DNA from 2 places in the Paenibacillus sp. OT2-17 genome. Region 1 is predicted to be linked to the other one. Evidence: riboswitches for the same ligand, from Rfam matches in the RefSeq annotation. Region 1 holds a riboswitch; the other holds the start of a gene.
The links. Region 1 has a riboswitch for glycine ahead of sdaAB (L-serine ammonia-lyase, iron-sulfur-dependent subunit beta). Riboswitches for the same ligand answer to the same signal wherever they lie in the genome.
Positions count from the first base shown of each region.

Region 1 (7,866 bases):
CAAAAAACCATCGCGATTGTGGTTAAATCGAGTGATGGTAAAGAAAAGGACGTTACGGCCCAAGCTGAATGGAAAACGTCTAATTATAAGGTAGCCACTGTTAAAAAGGGTCAGGTTACTGCGGTTAGCTACGGTAAAGCTAACATTCAGGCGAAGTTTGGCGGGAAGGTAATCAGCGTACCCGTGGATGTTGATACGCTTAAATATCTGCAAACAGACGAAGTTGCTTTGAATTTGAAGGCAGGACAGCTGGCCAAGGTTACGGCTACAGCCACGTATAAGGATGAGTCGGAGAAGGATGTTTCCAAACCGGCTGTCTGGTCCTCGTCCAGAATTGTTGTTGCGACCGTCAAAGACGGTAACATTAAGGCACAGGGCAAGGGCAAAGCAGTAATTACTGTGAAATATGCAGGTAAAATGACGAAGATACAGGTAACCGTTCAGTAAAAAAGAGAGCAAGCATACGTCCAAGGACGACATGCTTGCTCTTTTATTTTAAGGAGGCACCGCTTATAAATTATGACTTATCCTTCTTGGTCGGTGTGTTGCGTGTAAGTGATTCGGTCAAACGCTTGCCAGTCGGCGTCTGGGCCAAGCCGCCTTTGGCGGTCTCGCGGTGCTTCGACGGCATCGCACTGCCGACTTCAAGCATCACGTCAATGACTTCGTCAGACGGAATAGCGCTGCGCACACCCGCCAAAGCCATGTCCGCTGCGGCAAGCGCAGTCACGGCTCCCAGCCCGTTGCGCACGATGCACGGAATCTCCACGAGTCCGGCGACGGGGTCGCAAATCAGGCCGAGCGTGTTCTTAAGAGCGAGGCCCACGGCGTGGACAGCCTGTTCAGGCGTACCACCACGCAGCTCGACCATAGCGCCAGCAGCCATCCCGATAGCTGAACCAATCTCAGCCTGACAGCCTCCCTCCGCGCCAGAAATGAAGGAGTTGTTGGCGATCACGTAGCCAATGGCTCCAGCGGCGAACAGGCCGTTCACCATATGCTCATCATCCCAGCCGAACCGCTCCTGCGCACTGATGAACACACCAGGGATAACCCCACATGAGCCTGCGGTAGGCGTGGCGACAATACGACCCATGGATGCATTTACCTCCGACACAGAGAGGGCATAAGCCATGGCGAGCGCGGAGGCATCGCCGGAGCAGGTTTCCCCTGACCGCAGATACTCGGCTAGGCGCTTGCCGTCACCGCCCGTCAATCCACTGCGGGATACGGTGTCTTGTGTCTGACCGCGATGAACGGCTTCCTTCATGACTTCATAATAATCAGACATTTGGCGAAAGATTTCTTCCTCCGTTGTATTCGTCTCTTGTACCTGCTCTTGAATCATCAAGCGGCCAATTGTGGTGGATTCTTCAGCGCATAAAGCGCTGATTTCATGCAGATGGCTAAACCGCATCGGATTCAGCTCCTTTTTTCAAATTAATCATCTTAATTTCATACATATGAGGTAAAGAACGCAGTTCCGCAATCAGTTCAGCTGGAGCAGAACTGTCCGTTTCAATGGCGGTGAGTGCTTCACCATCCCGGCCTTTGCGATCTACGTGCATATAGGCAATGTTAATGTGGGCCGCGCCCAGCGCTGAAGTTATCGCGCCCAATGTACCGGGCTTATCCGAGTGGAGAAGCACCAGCGTAGGCAGCTCCCCAGTCAGATTGACCCGGAATTCGTTGAGCTGCTGGACATGGATGCTGCCGCCGCCGATGGAGGAGCCCAGCAGTGTGCGCTGATCCTCGCCCTTCCACAGCTCGAAACGGACGGTGTTCGGATGAGGCGCGGGGAGTCCGCTGACGGCGAATTCCACGGCCATCCCGGCTTGCTCTGCCCATTGCTCGGCATCCGGAATCCGGTGATCGTCCGTATCGTAATTAAGCAGCCCTGCGATGAGCGCCAGGTCTGTACCGTGTCCTTTATACGTGTCGGCAAAGGAGCCGTACAGCGTCATGCGGGCACGGTCAGGCTGCGTCCCGAGCCAGTGCCGGGCAACGCGTGCGAGCCGCACCGCGCCTGCGGTGTGTGAACTGGAAGGTCCGGTCATGGCCGGACCGATAATAGAAAATACATCTTTGAAACGCATGGTGTGGCCCCCTGTATGTTCTAATACCATACTATATGGTATTTCCGCGTCTTTGCGCGGTTATGACGGTTCCTAATGCTGACGCACAATGTGAGCACAAAAAAGGACAGGATAAGGAAGTTTCCCTTATCTCTGTCCTCGTTACCTGAGAGTTTCGTGCGGTGTTCTTACCGCCTTACCCCTTGGGTGGCTTGCGCTCTCTCCAGAGTTGCGTCAGATGACGATACATGGACCTGAGAGATTATCCGCCAGCCGGGTGCTGACGCCTTGCTCCTTCGGTGCCGCCAGAGTGTAGGCTCCCTGGACAGACTCTCCCGTCATCTTCATTCGCGTATACCGTTCTACATGTCTTTCTTAGCGTAATGTATGCCGTGCTCGGTGTCAATCACAGGTTTAATTTTTACATAAACAGGTGCGTTTCCAATAAAAAAGATTAAAATTTACATAATTATGGATGAAACCAGGAAGGAATTAGAAGATTGGCGGCTAATCTGATAAAGGACAAGTATATTTATGGAAATCATAGGAGGGATATTGACGTATGGTAAAAGGCTTGCGATTCACAGGTTCACGCTTAAAAGGGATGTTGCATCTAGCAGCGATCGTATCACTGCTGATCGGGATCTTCGTTCCATTCGGTCAGGTCAAGGCAGAGGGAGCATTGACAGTAGCCGAAGCACTTCAAGGCCAAAGCAGTGGAGGTACGGTGACGGTGGAAGGCTACATCGTCGGACATGCTACCGGATCGAAAACGGCTAACTTTTCTTCTCCGTTCGCGAATGATTTTAACGTACTGATTGCCGATCAGGCAAATGAACGTAATACGTCTAATCTATTGGATGTACAGCTGACTTCAGCGTACAGAGGGCAATTTGGGCTGTCAGGCCATCCTGAGCTGATCGGCAGCAAAATTCGTGTGACGGGTACACTCGGCGCCTACAATAATTTTGGTGGAGTGAAAAGTCCAAGCGATGTTGAACTGGTGAGCGGAAGCGATCCGGGGGAACCAGGTGAACCTGGCAACCCGGGTCAACCCGGTACTACATTGCCGGATGGAAAAGGCAAAAAGGTGCTGTTCGATAATACGCATGCACAGACCGCTGGCGCAGCAGATTGGGTCATTGAAGGCGCCTTCTCCGACTTTGCCAATGGACTGCGTAATGTAGGCTTTACGGTAGACCAATTGAATCGTCCCATTCCTTTCACTTATGGAGAGCAGGCTATAACATATGACAAGCTGCGCCAATATGATGTGTTCATTATTGGTGAAGCGAATGTTGCCTTTAAGGCATCCGAGCAGGCTGCCCTGCTGCAATACGTGAATAACGGGGGAAGCGTTTTCTTCATCTCCGATCATTATAATGCGGACCGTAACAAAAACCGTTGGGATTCCTCCGAGGTTATGAATGGCTACCGTCGTGGAGCCTATACTAATCCGGCCAAGGGCATGACTGCAGAAGAAGCTGCATCACCGGCGATGCAAGGATTAACAAGCTCCGATTGGTTGGCGGCCAACTTTGGCGTTCGTTTCCGTTACAATGCGCTGGGTGATGTGAATGCTACCGACATTGTAGCCGCAGATCAATCTTTCGGCATTACCAAGGGTGTGCGCTCGATTGCAATGCATGCAGGATCTACGCTGGCTATTATTGATCCTACCAAGGCTAAAGGCATTGCTTATATCCCTTCAGGCACGAAAAAATGGGGTAATGCGGTAGACCAGGGAGTTTATAACGGCGGGGGCCGTGCGGAAGGACCTTATGCCGCTATCTCCAAGGTAGGTCAAGGCAAGGCAGCGTTCATCGGTGATTCTTCCCCTGTAGAAGATGCTACACCGAAATATGTGCGTGAGGAAAACGGACAGTCGAAGAAGACATATGATGGTTTTAAAGAAGTGGATGATTCCACCTTCCTGGTGCAAACGGTTCAATGGCTTGCATGGAAGCAGGACTACACGAAATTGTCTGATGTGGCAGGTTTGACTCTGGATCAGCCAACGAAGCTTCTACCATTTGAGGAGCCTGCGGCTTCCACAGAACCGCAGCCTGAGCCTTGGTCTGCTCCAGCAGCAGGCTACAAATGGTACGATCCTAGAACGTTCAAGTCTGGCTCCTATGGAGCGGCTTCATAATTATCGCCAGAAGCTCAATGTGAGCTGGTATTAGTTAGTCGTTTGATCCCTGCAGAGGGATCAGGCGACTTTTTTTGTGATGAAAATTAACCTGTGGTTGGTTATTTCATTACATTTTGTTCCAGAAAGGCCGCGCTACTGCTGGATCATTGATTTTTTAAATGATGTTGATAGCATAATCTTAATTGATATATCCATATACTGGTGATAGGATGTATTCAAATTATTCCGACAAAAACGGTATGTAATGTTCATGAGAGGTTTTAAACATCAAACATGGTGAGAATAAGCGGGACAAGACCATGGAGAATGGAGGAAGCGCGCATTGAATACCGAACCCGTGTTGGAAATTAAAGGATTATCCGTCTCTTTTCGCATCAAGGATCAATATCACCCCGCAGTCGACCATCTGGATCTGACGGTCAACCCCAATGAAGTGCTGGCTGTAGTCGGAGAATCTGGCTGTGGCAAAAGCGCGCTGGCGCTTTCTATCCCGCAACTGCATGACATGGAACGCACACGTGTAGAGGGAGAGGTCCTTTTTAAAGGCACGGACCTGAACCGTCTTTCTTCAGGGCAAATGAATAAAATCCGCGGAGCGGGCATTGGCATGATTTTTCAGGACCCGCTGACAGCACTCAACCCGTTGATGAGCATTGGCAAGCAGATTGAGGAAAATCTTGATTATCATACGTCACTATCTACGAAGCAAAAAAGGGAACGTGTGCTGGAGCTGCTGGAAAGTGTAGATATACCGAATCCTGTGCGTGTGTATGATCAGTATCCGCATGAACTGTCAGGAGGGATGCGGCAGCGTGTGATGATCGCGATTGCCATAGCTTGCCGACCTTCTCTTATTATTGCAGATGAGCCGACGACTGCGCTCGATGTAACGATCCAATCGCAAATTCTCGACTTGCTCAAACAGCTTCAACAGGAGAGTGGGAGCGGAATTATCTTGATTACGCATGATCTTGGTGTTGTGGCAGAAGTAGCCGACCGTGTGGTGGTCATGTATGCCGGAGAAATCGTGGAGAGCGCTGATGTTTTTGAATTATTCAGGCATCCACAGCATCCGTACACGCGTTCTTTGCTTGCTTCCATGCCGGGAGCGCATACCAAGGGGGAATCACTGCATGTCATCGGCGGCATTGTTCCCTCATTACAAGATATCCCCCGCAATAGCTGTCGCTTTGCCCCGCGTATTCCCTGGATTCAGCAGGGAGTGCATGAAGACCATCCCCAACTAAATGAAATTTCCCCTGGACATTGGGTCCGTTGTACATGTTACCAGCATTTTCATTTTGAAGACGAGGCAAAGGGGGAAGCTGCTCATGGCACTACTGGAGTTAAATGATTTGAGGGTCCACTATCCGGTGCGCGGTGGTTTCTTCCAGCGTGTTATCGATCAGGTGAAAGCAGTGGATGGCGTGTCGATCAGCATTGAGGCAGGCCAGACATACGGGCTGGTGGGAGAATCCGGCTGTGGAAAAACGACGACAGGCAGGACGATCATCGGTCTAAATAAGCTGACGAGCGGACGGATTCTTTTTAAGGGAAAGGACCTTGCGGCTCTGAGCCGTAACAACCGTCATCCGCTGCGTAGAGACATTCAGATGATTTTTCAGGACCCCTACTCTTCGCTCAACCCGCGCAAGCGCGTATTGGATGTCATTGCTGAACCGCTGCGAAATTTTGAAAGGCTGAGCAGTGAGGAGGAACGGAGGAAAGTACAGACGTTGCTGGAAAAGGTCGGCTTGAACGCCGATGCAGCCTACAAATATCCGCATGAATTTTCCGGGGGGCAACGGCAACGGATCGGGATCGCGCGTGCGCTGACATTAAACCCCAAGCTGATCATTGCTGATGAGCCGGTGTCGGCACTGGACGTTTCCGTGCAGGCACAGGTGCTGAATTTTATGAAGGATGTGCAACGGGAATTTAATTTGACGTATTTGTTCATCAGTCATGACTTGGGTATTATCCGCCATATGTGCGACCAAATCGGTATTATGTATCGAGGCCGTCTAGTGGAGCAGGGGAGCGAGCAAGACATTTATGAGCGTCCACAGCATCTGTATACCCAGCGCCTCATTGCAACCATTCCCAATATTGATCCTACAAAACGGCTGGAAAATGCCCAAAAAAGGCGAATGCTTTTATCCTCCTACAAAACAGAGCTGCCCAAACATCTAGACGTGAGTGGAAAGCCGTTTGCACTAAAATCAGTAAGTCCATCCCATCAAGTCGCGCTACCATAAGGGGGGTACAGAAATGTGGAAATTTACACTGCGTCGGCTGCTGGTTATGATCCCTCAACTTTTTGCACTGAGCGTGCTTATATTTTTCCTTGCTAAGGCTATGCCGGGGGATGCCCTGACGGGACTTATTACTTCGACACCCAATCTGAATCCGGCCGCACTGGAAGAACAGCGACAAAGACTGGGACTGAATGACCCGGTGTGGGTGCAGTATGGGAACTGGCTCGTCCAGCTTGCTCACGGGGATCTGGGCAAATCTTATGTACATAAAATTAGCGTTACCGATCTGATTGGCAGCCGTCTGGGGAACACGTTTTTCCTGGGCGTAGTAATTCTGGTTCTGACGTATCTGATCGCCATTCCGCTCGGCGTACTCAGCGGTCGTTATCAGCATAGTCTGCTGGACAAAACCGTAGTGGGCTATACCTATCTCAGCTTTGCGACACCTCTATTTATACTCGCGTTGTTGCTGCTGTACGTATTCGGATTCAGGCTCGGCTGGTTTCCAACCAGCGGCAGTGTGGATGTAGGCGTGGAGCCGGGGACATGGTCATATTACGTGAACAAGTCGTATCATCTCATTTTACCAGCGGTTACAGGCGCATTGCTCAGTACAACGGCTACGATTCAGTATTTGCGCAATGAGGTCATTGACACACGACTGAAGGATTTTGTGAAAACAGCGCGTTCCAAAGGGGTGCCCGAAGGTAAAATTTATTCCCGCCATATTTTCAAAAACTCTCTATTGCCGATTGCTGCCTTTTTGGGCTATGACCTGACGGGAGTAATTGCAGGCAACATTTTCCTTGAATCTATTTTTGGATACCCGGGGTTGGGCCAACTATTTCTCCAGTCCATCACTCAACGGGATTTTTCAGTCGTGAACGCGTTGGTCATGATTTCCGGATTCTTGGCGCTATTAGGAACCCTTTTATCTGATGTCATCCTAAGCAAAGTCGATCCCCGCATTCGAATCGAATAGCGAACAAGTCTAGAGAAAAGGAGGGATTATGGTGTCTATTCAGGTGGAGGAGGTCTTCACGCCGGAAATCATTCGTAAATCACCATCCAGTTGGTCTGTACTGCGTCGTGAGCTGGTGCGTGACAAAACGGCCTTGGTTTCCATTGGCTTTGTAATTCTGTTCTTGATCTTTATATATGCCTCTGTCCTGTTTGTAAATCAGGATGTAGTCACGACGGTGGATTTGGGCGCAATCCGTGAAGCTCCCGGCTCAGTGCATTGGCTGGGCACAGATCGAGCGGGCAGGGATATTTTCGGCCAGCTGGTCATTGGAGCCCGCAATTCCTTCACCATTGGCTTTACGATTACATTGTTATCCGCCGCTATTGGCTTAACGTTAGGTTTGCTGGCTGGTTT
Region 1 is NZ_WUDQ01000007.1:14,445-22,310, forward strand. It holds gene GRP75_RS03770 (Ig-like domain-containing protein) at 1-447, shown strand, start outside; gene sdaAA (L-serine ammonia-lyase, iron-sulfur-dependent, subunit alpha) at 518-1,417, opposite strand; gene sdaAB (L-serine ammonia-lyase, iron-sulfur-dependent subunit beta) at 1,407-2,096, opposite strand; glycine riboswitch at 2,308-2,423, opposite strand; gene GRP75_RS03785 (DUF6359 domain-containing protein) at 2,638-4,227, shown strand; gene GRP75_RS03790 (ABC transporter ATP-binding protein) at 4,553-5,584, shown strand; gene GRP75_RS03795 (ABC transporter ATP-binding protein) at 5,562-6,488, shown strand; gene opp4B (oligopeptide ABC transporter permease) at 6,502-7,470, shown strand; gene GRP75_RS03805 (ABC transporter permease) at 7,499-7,866, shown strand, end outside.

Region 2 (7,866 bases), on a different contig from region 1:
GGGTGCAGCTTCTGTTTTTGCAGTTTCTTCTTTTGGATCATCAAAGCCCAAAATCATAACCAATACAACTGCAAGTACAAAGGCAACGAGCAAACCGATGACTACCCACAAGAATCCAGGTCCGAAATAAGTCGGCAACGCCAGTAGACCCGGTAATGCAAAGGATTGTGCGTGCGCTCCGCCAGAAGCGATAATCGCCCCGCCGATTGTTCCGGAAATACAAGCATAAATGAACGGCTTTTTCAATTTTAAAGTTATTCCATAAATTGTTGGTTCTGTAATCCCAAAAATAGCGGCCAGCGTAGAGGAACCTGCCAAAGCCTTCATCTGAGTGTTCCGGGATTTCAGGAATACCCCCAATGTTGCACCAGCCTGAGAAAGTACGGCTGCTGTAAGCATCGGAAGCATCGTGTCATAGCCCAATGTTGCAATATTCGACAGCATGACTGGAACGAAGCCCCAGTGTACGCCGAAAATAACAAACACTTGCCAGAATGCCCCGGCAACAGCCCCGGCAATTAGTGGGCTTAAATTGTATACCCATGTAAAACCGTTTGCCAAGCCCTGACTGATCAGGTTACCTACTGGACCAAAGGCCAGAAATGTTAACGGAATAACGACCAGGAGCGAAAGCATCGGCACGATAATGTTTTTAACCGATTGATGGATAAAGGAATTGAACCAGCGCTCCACATAGGACTGAACCCAGACCGCGAGAATAATTGGAATGACACTGGAACTGTAATTAATCAGAATGATCGGAATACCTAAAAACGCCAATCTTTCTGGGTTGCTTACCGCCGTTATAACTGCTGGATAGACCAGAGCTCCAGCGATTGCCACCGATACAAAGGTGTTTGTCTTAAATTTACGGGACGATGTAATAGCCAAAAACACAGGTAGAAAATAGAAAACACTGTCGGAAGCTGCACTTAGGATCAGGTACGTACCGCTTTTATCATTAATCCATTGAAAAGATAAAATTAACGCCAGTAGCCCTTTAAGCAAACCCGCCCCGGCAAGAGCACCGAGAATGGGAGAAAAAATGCTGGAAATGATATCGACCGCTTTGCCAAGAAAATTCGTTTTTTCAGAAGATTCTTCCTTTTTGGCATTGGGATTATCTGCATCCTGCAAATTCGTTTCTGCCATCATATGCTCAAACACTTGACCTACATTGTTACCGATGACCACTTGAAACTGGCCGCTGCTTTCCACTACTGTAATGACACCAGGGGTTGCTTCCAGTGCGGCTTTGTCTGCTTTTGTACGATCATTTAATTTAAATCTCAAGCGTGTAGCGCAATGGAATACCGAATTGACATTCTCTTCGCCACCAACGAGGGTCACTATTTTTTTAGATAGTTCTTTATCACTCATGTTCAGAACTCCTTATGGGTTATTCTTGCTACTGATAGGATTTACTGTTTACATCTGTTGCTAAGATGCGCCGGCGTGCACCTTTTTAAACTTGTAAACAAGAAAAACCTAAACTCGTGGTGAAAACTACGCACTCTCCTATAGAGGAACGTCGATTTCACCATCAGTTTAGGTTTTGCCTGCCTTACCAGTCACAATCCATGAACGATGAGGATATGAAGTTGTTAATCTTATATGTTATTACGCTCAGTTACCCGATGAATATGGATAGTTAGATATACGTATTCATCCTTGCTTAAATATTGATCGTATGTTTTTTCCAGATACTCATTGATCTTTTGGGCACAAGCAAAAGCTTCGGTATACGTCTGCTTCACCTGGTTGTACAAAAATTCTTCACCACTGTGAATGACTTCTTTGCGAATCACTCGCATCGCAAAATATTGCAAATGTGTCAAAAATCTCGAATAGCTAAAAGAAGACTCATCCAGCACAATTCCGTAATGATACGTAATAATGTTCAATATATGTTGGACAATCTCAGTCATTTTCAGTGTAGATTTCATTTCGTTACCGTCGATCCGTGCATTCACCATATGCAATGCAATAAATCCTGCTTCATCTTCGCCCAATTTTACTCCGAGCGTATTTTCAATTTTTTGAAGAGCATCCAGTCCAACTGCAAATTCTTTTTTGTAGAAGCGTTTAATTTCATACAGCATCGCGTTTTGGAGTGCCAGTCCTTTTTCTAGCCGTTGTATGGCAAAATGAATATGGTCGGTCAACGTTAAATAAATATTATCGCTTAACTCCGTATCCAGCACTTCCGTTGCATGGGTTACGATTTCATTCACGACCTCCAGATGAGACACTGGAATATCGTTCAGCAGTTCAGTTAGTTTAGCCGTGAACTCGTTTTCATTTAACATGAAAATCTTATCTATTTTATCATCATCGACTTGATCGCCAGCCACCTTTTTGAAGGAAATACCTCTTCCCATCACGATGACCTCTTTGCCTTTATCGTTTTTAGTCAATAGGACGTTGTTATTGAGCACCTTCTCAATAATCATTGAAGTTCCCCCTCCCATCCTTTACCAATAAAAAATGCCTAAGCACAATTCAACACTATTGTTAGCAATAGCACTCAATTGAACTCAGGCATTGCCCGCATCACCGGTCACAATCCTTCGATATAGTGCTATTGTAGCACAAAAAAAAGCGATTTCAACATATTTTATTCTGATTCGACAAAAAATATTTCATATCAAGGCCCTTTTGCCTAATTTGCAAGTAAATCGTTACCTTACGTGGTCGTACGTTCAATGAGGCAGTACTCTAGCGAATGAAGCTCCATTTGGCGTCCAATCAGCTGAGGGGAAAGCATGAAAAAAGCATTTTGTGCTTGAGCCATGATGGGATTTTGAATCGTTGTAATCCCCATCGTATGCGCCAGCTCCGTGTTATCGAATCCGACAATCGCCAGATCTTCCGGTACGTTCAGCCGTTGTCTGCGTGCTTCGCAGAGAATGCCCACTGCTACATAATCGTTAGCACATAAAATAGCCTCTGGGAATTCTTCCCGACGCTGTAACAAATCCCGTACGACCTGTTCGCCATCACGGATATTATAAATAGAAGAGTGATTCCAGTGTTGCAACACTGGCAGATTGTTCTCACTCATGATCTGTTCGTAGGCTCGTTGTCTGCTATGGGTATTGATGCTGCTCGGACGACCAAAAGCGTTGGCTATACGAGTATAGCCTTTTTGTATCAAATGTTTTAGCGCTAACATATATCCTTCATACTGATCCATAGCGACGGAGCGAATATCGGTATGCTCCATTCGTTGCCACGAAACGATCGGGCCATATTTGCAATAGGTACTCAAAAAATCAGTGTCATTCACGCAGGAAATGATGACCAGCGCATCGACTCTTTTTCTTTTTAAATCCTCAAAGGCTTGAAGCTCTTTCTTTTTGTCTTCTCCCGAAGTATAAATAATGGTTTGGAATTCATACTGGCCGGCTACTTCCACAAAGCTGTCCAGAAAAGCCAGAACAATTTCATTAATAGTTGAAGTAATGATACCGATCTGAAGCGTCTGACCCTTGGATAGAGAAATGGCATTCCGATTAGGAACATAATCCAATTCCTGCATGATTTTTAAAATCTTAGTTCTTGTTTCGTGACTGACATGGGGTGACTGATTTAATACTCTGGATACCGTAGCTTTGGAAAAGCCCGCCAGTTTTGCAATTTGATCAAGATTCGACATGGTGCTTCTCCTCACATAAGAAAAAAATACTTGACATGAAACGCGTTACAACGATTAGGATGCTTATGAAGGCATTACGTCTATTTTAAAGCAACTGTCAATGCTTTTCAAAGGAGAACGGTTACTGTCCGGCGGCAAAGTTGTCGAAGTGCTACTCCCTGCACCAAAGGGGTATTATTTACTAGACCAAAGTAAAAATCTTAAATACGGAAAGAGGTTTTTATACTATGACTAAGACATTAAAAGGATTTCCCGAAAATTTCCTGTGGGGTGGTGCAACTGCAGCTAACCAATTGGAAGGCGCTTTTGACGTAGATGGAAAAGGATTGTCCAGTGCGGACATGGTTGCCTATGTACCCAAAGCAGAACGCAAGAACGATCATGCTATGGAGATTTCGTCCGAGCGACTTGAAGACATTTTGGCAGGCAAAGTCAATGCCCGTTTCCCAAAACGTGAAGGTGTGGACTTTTACCACCACTACAAAGAAGATATTGCATTGTTCGCTGAAATGGGCTTTAAAGTATTTCGTATGTCCATCCACTGGTCGCGGATTTTCCCGAATGGCTATGATGCCGAGCCGAATGAAGCAGGATTGCAATTCTACGACAATGTATTTGATGAGCTGCGCAAATATAATATTGAGCCCTTGGTAACATTGTCGCATTATGAAACACCGCTAGGTCTGACTCAGAAGTATAATGGCTGGCTGGGTCGTGAAGTCATACAACACTACGTAAATTATGCCGAAACGGTGTTTACACGCTATAAGGATAAAGTAAAATACTGGCTGACCTTTAATGAAATCAATGTAATGACCATGAGTCCGTTCACCGGTGGCGGTGTGGTTATTGACCGTGTAGAAAACAAACAACAAGCGATATATCAAGCATTGCATCATCAATTTGTAGCTAGTGCACTGGCGACCAAACGGGGACATGAGATCATCCCAGGCGCTCAGATCGGCTGTATGCTGGCTCGTATGGAAAGCTATCCACATACGTGTAATCCAGCGGATATACTGAAAGCCCAGCATGAAAATCAGATGAACCTGTTCTTTACGGATGTGCATGCCCGTGGGGAATATTCCAACTACATGAATCGTTATTTTGAAGAAAATAATGTTGTTATACACACAGAACCAGGCGATGCCGAAATTTTAAAAAATAACACGGTCGATTATATCTCATTCAGCTACTACATGACCTTGACCGTTTCTGCAGGTCCAGAAGGTGAGAAAGCAGCAGGAAACCTGATTGGCGGGGTGAAAAATCCATATTTACAGTCCTCTGACTGGGGATGGCAAATTGATCCGATCGGTCTGCGTGTTACGCTGAACACGTTATATGACCGCTACCAAAAGCCGCTGTTTATCGTGGAAAATGGCCTAGGTGCTTATGATAAGGTGGAAGAAGACGGATCTGTGCATGACACATATCGTATTGATTACTTGCGTCAGCATATTGTTCAAATGAAGGAAGCAATTGCCGACGGTGTTGATCTGATTGGTTACACCAGCTGGGGTCCTATCGACCTTGTGAGCATGTCTACTTCCGAAATGTCCAAGCGCTACGGATTTATTTACGTCGATCTGGATGATGATGGTAACGGAACGCTCAAACGCTCCAAAAAGGACTCATTTAACTGGTATAAAAATGTGATAGCAACCAATGGTGAAGAATTGTAATTTCATATCATCTCGGGCGGGTATAGCAGAGGACATCCTAAGGATGCAATCTGCTGTACCCGCTTTTTTGATAGACACAATAATAATATTTCAGAGGGCTTCACAAACTTTTCACTTGTAATAAGCTGAAAGTTTTCTGTATAATGAATAAAAATTTCATATGTCTGGTTGATGTTTGCGGGAGATGGAACGAAGGTTCCGACCGAAGGGGCAAAACTCTCAGGTGCTTAGGCTGATTACAGCAACAAGCGGGGACCGTAAACGGACAGAACTCTGGAGAGACCCTTAATTGGGCGCCGAAGGTGCACCGCAGAGAACATCTGCTTAAACTCTCAGGCAAAAGGACAGAGACGCGAATAACCTGTGACAGGGAATGCCCTAGGCTTTTTTATATTAGAGGCAGAAACCTGCGCAAGATGGTTGTATTTTTTCGTGCCTTTAACCTCTCCAGGAGTCGAATCAGCGGATTTGACTCTTTTTTGTTTTCTAATATGCTGGAGGAGCGGGTTGAAATGAATTTGGTACATGTGTTAGAAGCGATTAGTAGCTGGATATGGGGGGCGCCTCTCATCATTCTTGTCATGGGAACGGGGTTATGGCTGACCATACGTTTGAAGATGCTGCAGGTATTCCGCCTGCCCCTAGCGATCAAGCTGATCGGTAAAGCCCCGAATGAAGGCAGCGGGGATGTAAGTAGTTTTGCGGCTTTGAGTACAGCGTTGGCGGCTACAGTTGGCACAGGAAGTATTGTCGGCGTAGCAACAGCCATTAAGCTGGGCGGGCCGGGTGCCTTGTTCTGGATGGTCGTTGCAGCCTTTTTTGGGATGGCGACGAAATATGCGGAAGGTGTACTTGCGGTAAAATACCGGGTGAAGGATCGGAATGGGCAATTTTCCGGCGGCCCGATGTATTATATTGAGAAAGGTCTGGGACGCCGTTTTAAACCGCTGGCGATGCTGTTTGCTTTTTCGGGCATGCTGGTAGCGTTGTTCGGGATTGGAACGTTTCCGCAGGTCAAAGCGATTGTATCTTCGACCGAAAACAGTTTTGGCGTTCCGCCCATTGTAACGGCACTGATTATTGCTATCCTTACAGGACTTGTTACTATTGGAGGACTCAAAAGCATTGCCAAGGTATCGACGAAGGTCGTTCCTTTTAAAACAGGCTTGTACGTACTGATCTGTCTCATCGTACTGATTCGGTTTGCTGACCAACTTCCTGCCGCAATTGCGCTGGTGCTCCATTCGGCATTTTCAACTACATCTGCAACGGGCGGATTTGCCGGAGCTACGATTATGCTGGCGATGCGAAGTGGGGTAGCCAGAGGTATTTTTGCCAATGAGGCCGGATTGGGAAGCGCACCGATTGCAGCTGCAGCTGCCAAAACCAAATGGCCTGCGGAGCAAGGGCTAATTTCCATGACAGGCGTGTTTATTGATACGATGGTTATTTGTGTGATGACCGGGTTGACGCTACTGGTTAGTGGTGTGTGGAGCGGGCCTACCGATGCGGGCCTGATGACTCAGCAAGCATTTTCCAGCGCATTCCCGCTGGGGGCAGAACTGCTCACAATCATTCTGATTATGTTTGCGTTCACCACCATGCTCGGCTGGAACTATTACGGGGAACGCTGTGTTGAATATTTGCTTGGGGTCAAGTGGATTAAGCCATACCGCTATCTGTTCATCCTACTGGTTGCCGGGGGCGCGTTCATTAAACTGGATGCGATTTGGCTGCTGGCAGATATCTTTAACGCAATGATGGCTTTCCCGAACCTGATTGCCCTGCTCGGCTTATCAGGAATTGTAGTCGCAGAAACCCGAACCTATATGGATTCTCTGAATTCTAGTAAGAAAAAGGGCATTCTTGCAGGTGCCAGTGTAGGGGCAGCTATCCAAGTAGAAGAAAAAGGACAAACGGTTAATTCATAAATTCCAAAAGGGAGTGCCCTCAGTCATCACAGGCTTGAGGACACTCCCTTTTGAATGTTATAACGATGCGTGCAAAATAGCTGAAATATCTTCTTGATTCAGCTTTTTATAATTACCGAAGCCTCCGTATTCCATTTCACGGGCTGCAATGTTTGCGACTTTTTCCAATTGCTCATCATTAATATTGTAATCGGCCAGGGTGGAAGGGGCACCGAGACTTGTCCAGAATGCACTCAGGCGATCAATCCCCTCCAAAGCAATTTCCTTATCCGTTTTACCAGTGGTATCTAAATCAAACATGCTGAGCATCAGCCGCTTCATGCGTGCAGCATCCTGATCCACCGTATGTCTCATCCAGTTGGGGAAGAGGATCGCCAGACCGCCAGCATGAGGAATATCATATACAGCGGATAATGCATGTTCAATCGTATGCGAAGCCCAGTCCCCGAAGTAGCCCATTTGCAGTGTTCCGTTAAGGGCAATCGTTCCGGCATATAAAATCGTTTCACGATGCTCGTAGTTGTGCAAATCCTCCAGCAGCTTAGGTGCAGTTTCGATCACGGTTTGCAGCACGGAAAAGCACATACGATCT
Region 2 is NZ_WUDQ01000042.1:4,226-12,091, forward strand. It holds gene GRP75_RS09380 (beta-glucoside-specific PTS transporter subunit IIABC) at 1-1,380, opposite strand, end outside; gene licT (BglG family transcription antiterminator LicT) at 1,611-2,453, opposite strand; gene GRP75_RS09390 (LacI family DNA-binding transcriptional regulator) at 2,687-3,658, opposite strand; gene GRP75_RS09395 (glycoside hydrolase family 1 protein) at 3,886-5,343, shown strand; glycine riboswitch at 5,512-5,588, shown strand; glycine riboswitch at 5,607-5,701, shown strand; gene GRP75_RS09400 (alanine/glycine:cation symporter family protein) at 5,856-7,274, shown strand; gene GRP75_RS09405 (iron-containing alcohol dehydrogenase) at 7,332-7,866, opposite strand, start outside.
Region 2: linked by a shared signal. The riboswitch ahead of GRP75_RS09400 (alanine/glycine:cation symporter family protein) and the one ahead of sdaAB (L-serine ammonia-lyase, iron-sulfur-dependent subunit beta) in region 1 are both predicted to bind glycine.